2 regions of the Paenibacillus sp. FSL R7-0179 genome follow, and region 1 is predicted to be linked to the other one. Evidence: a T-box and tRNA genes for the amino acid it is inferred to sense, from the RefSeq annotation. Region 1 holds a T-box; the other holds one or more tRNA genes.
What was found. A T-box is a leader RNA that pairs with one kind of tRNA and senses whether it is charged. The one in region 1 lies ahead of pheS (phenylalanine--tRNA ligase subunit alpha), so its partner is inferred to be a tRNA-Phe.

Region 1 (2,453 bases):
GCATGTCCACGATATTGCTGTCGATGGAGACCTTTTTGGTATAGCCCGCCGCTACAGTGAAATCTGCGGTTACCGCAGCCGGAAGTGCGTAGGAAGAGACAGGCAGGTACAGCTTGAGTCCTTCATCCAGCTTGGCGATCTGCAGCGTCATCTTGCTGAGATTCATGTAGGAGGGGATCTCGGTCATATAATAGAGCGTCTTCTTCTCCTGAGGCTGAAGCTTGAATTGGGAGCTGCTGTCATCCAGTGTAAGTGTAAAGACAGAGCCGCCTGAGGATTTCAGGTACAAGGTATAGCCCGGGTCTGTAAGCACTTTGGTACCCAGATTGGTTAGGCTAAGCCCAGCCTTGGCATAGACTTTGCCGTTATATTTGTAGATTTGCACGGACTCGGCTTTGGTGGCGGCTGGAATGCCGCCAAGTTCCACCTTCCGTGTCTCCCCTGTAAGCGAGGACAGAGAATAATTGGCTGGGACCGTGAACGTGCCTATACGCTGTTCATAATTAGCGGCGCTGAAATTCCAGCCGTATATGTTGATTTTAAGTCCTTTGACGGAGGCGGCAGTTCCAATATTCGCATAGTATGTAAGGCTGGTGCTTTGCTTTGCGGGGATTTTCTTGACTGTACTGTCTGCGCTGACCGGTATTCCCTTGATGACGCTGCCGCCTGCAGTTACAATTTTGGAGAAATAGTCCGCCAGATTGACGCTGCTGCCGGCAGTATTGGTGTAGGTAAGTGTGTAGGTGAGAATATTACCGCCGGTTTGGCTCTGAATTCCTACATGGCTCAGCTTCACCTGAAGCGTGGTACCGAGCTTGAGCACACTTAGACTGTTAAGTGTGGAGACTTCTGTGACCGTACTTGCTGCTGAGGCAGCCGTTGAACCGGATGAAGCAGCATAGGCCGTAGTTCCCGGGCTTCCTGCGGTTTGACTTGCGGCAAATGTGCTGAGCAGCAGCAGAACAAATGCTTTTTTTCGTGTAAGCATGTAATTTCCTCCTTGAATGATCTCATAAGGCAAAATATCAACCTTGACTGAATGCCCGCTGAAAAAAAGCCGTCAAACCGCGCTGAAGCTTAAAGGAAGCTTAAAAGAAGATAAAAAATAAGCGGAATTTGCGCGGCTTGTCAAACGGGCTGTTTTTGCATATAATAGATGGGCATATAATCCGCATACATGCAATGATGGAGAAGAGTACGCAGTGCCTGGCTTACAGGGAGGAAGCGCCGCAGATTGAGAGCGTTTCTAAGAGAGCAGAGCTGCCGAAGTTCACTCCGGAGCAGTTCCCTGAATGTGCTTCAAGGCTTCCTTGGAGAGCGCTAGTAGGGGGGACCGGCCGCAGACCGTTATTTCTGTATAAAGTGAGACAGGTCTTTGCCGCTCCGAAAGAGGGAATATTGCTCTTAAGGGAAGCGTACGGCCGTCTAACAAGGGTGGTACCACGGTCTTTTCGTCCCTTTACCGGGAGGAAAGGCCTTTTTTTGTTGAACAATACGAGATTTGAGGGGGCAGTACAAGCCATGAAAGACAAATTGGAAGCACTGAAGGCCGAGGCACTGACGAAGCTGCAGGCGGTAAACGATCCGCAGATTCTGAATGACCTGCGCGTCAAATACCTTGGCAAAAAAGGCGAGCTGACAGAGGTTCTGCGCGGTATGGGCGGACTAAGCGCGGAAGAGCGTCCGGTGATCGGCCAGGTGGCGAATCTGGTGCGCAGCGCCATTGAAGAGGTGATCGGCGCCAAGCAGGAGCTGTTCCAGCACCAGGAGACTCAGAACCGCCTCAATGCAGAGAAGGTCGATGTAACCCTGCCGGGCCGCGGCATGCCGCAGGGCGGGATTCATCCGCTTAGCCGGGTGATTCAGGAGATCGAGGATATTTTCATCGGCATGGGCTACAAGGTGGCGGAAGGACCGGAAGTGGAGACCGATTATTACAACTTCGAGGCGCTTAATCTTCCGAAGAACCATCCGGCCCGCGATATGCAGGACTCCTTCTATATTACGGAAGACATTCTGATGCGCACACAGACCTCGCCGGTCCAGATCCGTACCATGCAGGCGATGAACGGGGAGACTCCGGTCAAGGTCATCTGTCCGGGCAAGGTGTTCCGCCGTGACGACGACGATGCGACCCACTCCTTCCAGTTCCATCAGATCGAAGGTCTGGTGATCGGACGCAATATCCGCATGAGCGACCTGAAGGGGACCCTGCAGCAGTTCATGAAGGAGATGTTCGGTCCTAGCGCGGGCATCCGGCTGCGCCCAAGCTTCTTCCCGTTCACAGAGCCTAGCGTTGAGGTGGATGTAAGCTGCTTCAAATGCGGCGGCGAAGGCTGCCGGCTCTGCAAGCAGAGCGGCTGGCTGGAGATTCTCGGCGCGGGTATGGTACACCCGAATGTGCTGCGGATGGGCGGCTACGACCCTGAGGTCTACAGCGGCTTCGCGTTCGG
Region 2 (2,453 bases), on a different contig from region 1:
TCCTGTTTGATCTTGTCCAGCCTGTAGAGCAGCGTGTTACGGTGAATGTAGAGCTTTTTGGCGGTTTCACTAACATTGCAGTCCATTTCAAAAAAAGTCTCCAGCGTCAGCAGCATTTCCTTATCCGCCAGTACAGTTGTGTAATCACCGATCTGGCCCAGCAGCTGTCTCCGCCGTTCATCCGGAATACTGTTAACGAGCCGCTCCATATGCAGCTCCCACGGCAGATGAATATAATCCCCTACCTGGAAAATTCGTCCAAGAATGATGGTCTCCCGCAGCAAGGCTACTGCTCCAGTCAGACCTTTAACCGGGATAATGGCCGGAGAGACCGCGAGATGAAAGACGCCAACCCACTCGCTGGCTATCAGTTCATGCAATCCCATAGAAGTCTGTGACAGCAAATCCTCAGCACTCTCTTCCTCATCCTCTTTATCATCTCCGCCTGTGAGGAGTTCCTTACGGGCTAAAATTAACCATTCCTTATCCTGAAGAGGAACCAGCAATACATCATGCTCGAAATAACTGCGCAGCAGCTTCATTAAGGAGCGATACGTCATTTGCGGATTATGAACACTCTCACTTACCAGCATGAAGGGAATCATATCCCCGAACAGCCGGCCCTTCAGTGAAATTTCATCCGGGATCTCCGCATCGTCCTTCTCCTGCTCCAGTTGGGCATTCAGCCAGCTGCTAAGCTGCCGCGCCTCCATCTCTCCTTCTTCCTTGAATCCGGTTGCCTTCAGTGCTACCGCAAAATTGCGCCCGGCATAATTCACCAGCTCCAGCTCCAGCGGCGACAGCCCCTCTGTCTCCACCCACACTGCTGTAACACGGCCATCATTCTCATACAAGGGAAGCCATAGATAACCCTCATGAATGACCGGAAGTTCCTGATCCTTATCCGTACCTATGCCAAAAAGTGAAGCGGAATGCTGCCTCCCCAGCTGCTTGATTCCGGTCCTCTTTCCGGTGAGTTGCTCCAATTTTTGACGCAAACCCTCACTATCCATCATCACCATTCTCCACCACTTTTGCTTTTTTCGCTTATTTTATCATATTTTGCTGTAAAATGCGGAATTTGCGCTTATGAGCATGCTTGAATCATGTATCAAAATACAAAAAAGGCCACCACTCTAAAGTGATGACCGTTTGGCTTAAGATGAGCCATGAAGGACTCGAACCTTCGACACCCTGATTAAAAGTCAGGTGCTCTACCAACTGAGCTAATGGCTCCTAAAAAGGGATGGAGGCTGATGGATTCGAACCACCGAACACGTACGTGAGCAGATTTACAGTCTGATGCGTTTGGCCACTTCGCTAAGCCTCCATGTATGGTGGCGCGGGAGGGAATCGAACCCCCGACACAAGGATTTTCAGTCCTTTGCTCTACCGACTGAGCTACCGAGCCATGAAAAAAGCCTAAAAACAAAAAAATGGCGGAACCGACGGGATTCGAACCCGCGATCTCCTGCGTGACAGGCAGGCATGTTAGGCCAACTACACCACGGTTCCACAATTAGTTGTAAAAATGGTGCCGGCGAGAGGACTTGAACCCCCAACCTACTGATTACAAGTCAGTTGCTCTACCAGTTGAGCTACACCGGCACGGTGTAAGGTATTTGAACTTCCAAAAATAAAAATGGTGGAGGCTGAGGGGTTCGAACCCCCGACCCTCTGCTTGTAAGGCAGATGCTCTCCCAGCTGAGCTAAGCCTCCGGGTATGTATGGTAGCGGCAGAGGGGATCGAACCCCCGACCTCACGGGTATGAACCGTACGCTCTAGCCAGCTGAGCTACGCCGCCACACTACAAGTATTGGATTTATAATGGCGGAGAGAGAGGGATTCGAACCCTCGCACCGCTTACGCAGTCTAACCCCTTAGCAGAGGGTCCCCTTATAGCCACTTGGGTATCTCTCCAAATTAATGGTAGCCATGTAAATCCGCACAGGAAATTGATTCCTGAAAACTGAATCCGAAACGAATCTGCGTGATCGAAATTTGGATAAGCCCTCGACCGATTAGTATTGGTCAGCTCCATGCATTGCTGCACTTCCACCTCCAACCTATCTACCTCGTCGTCTTCAAGGGGTCTTACATGTTGGGAAATCTCATCTTGAGGGGGGCTTCACGCTTAGATGCTTTCAGCGCTTATCCCGTCCGTACGTAGCTACTCAGCCATGCTCCTGGCGGAACAACTGATGCACCAGCGGTACGTCCATCCCGGTCCTCTCGTACTAAGGACAGCTCCTCTCAAATTTCCTGCGCCCACGACAGATAGGGACCGAACTGTCTCACGACGTTCTGAACCCAGCTCGCGTACCGCTTTAATGGGCGAACAGCCCAACCCTTGGGACCTACTTCAGCCCCAGGATGCGATGAGCCGACATCGAGGTGCCAAACCTCCCCGTCGATGTGGACTCTTGGGGGAGATAAGCCTGTTATCCCCAGG

Region 2: it has a tRNA-Phe gene. The T-box ahead of pheS (phenylalanine--tRNA ligase subunit alpha) is inferred to sense a tRNA for this amino acid. The anticodon was not compared.

Annotation. Positions count from the first base shown of each region.
Region 1 is NZ_JBBOCC010000002.1:1,028,891-1,031,343, forward strand. Features, by position in the region: gene MKX63_RS21050 (hypothetical protein) at 1-988, opposite strand, end outside; T-box leader at 1,174-1,462, shown strand; gene pheS (phenylalanine--tRNA ligase subunit alpha) at 1,522-2,453, shown strand, end outside.
Region 2 is NZ_JBBOCC010000001.1:870,593-873,045, forward strand. Features, by position in the region: gene MKX63_RS03645 (PucR family transcriptional regulator) at 1-998, opposite strand, end outside; tRNA gene MKX63_RS03650 (tRNA-Lys) at 1,164-1,236, opposite strand; tRNA gene MKX63_RS03655 (tRNA-Tyr) at 1,248-1,330, opposite strand; tRNA gene MKX63_RS03660 (tRNA-Phe) at 1,336-1,411, opposite strand; tRNA gene MKX63_RS03665 (tRNA-Asp) at 1,438-1,515, opposite strand; tRNA gene MKX63_RS03670 (tRNA-Thr) at 1,533-1,608, opposite strand; tRNA gene MKX63_RS03675 (tRNA-Val) at 1,644-1,719, opposite strand; tRNA gene MKX63_RS03680 (tRNA-Met) at 1,729-1,805, opposite strand; tRNA gene MKX63_RS03685 (tRNA-Ser) at 1,830-1,921, opposite strand; rRNA gene MKX63_RS03690 (23S ribosomal RNA) at 2,003-2,453, opposite strand, start outside.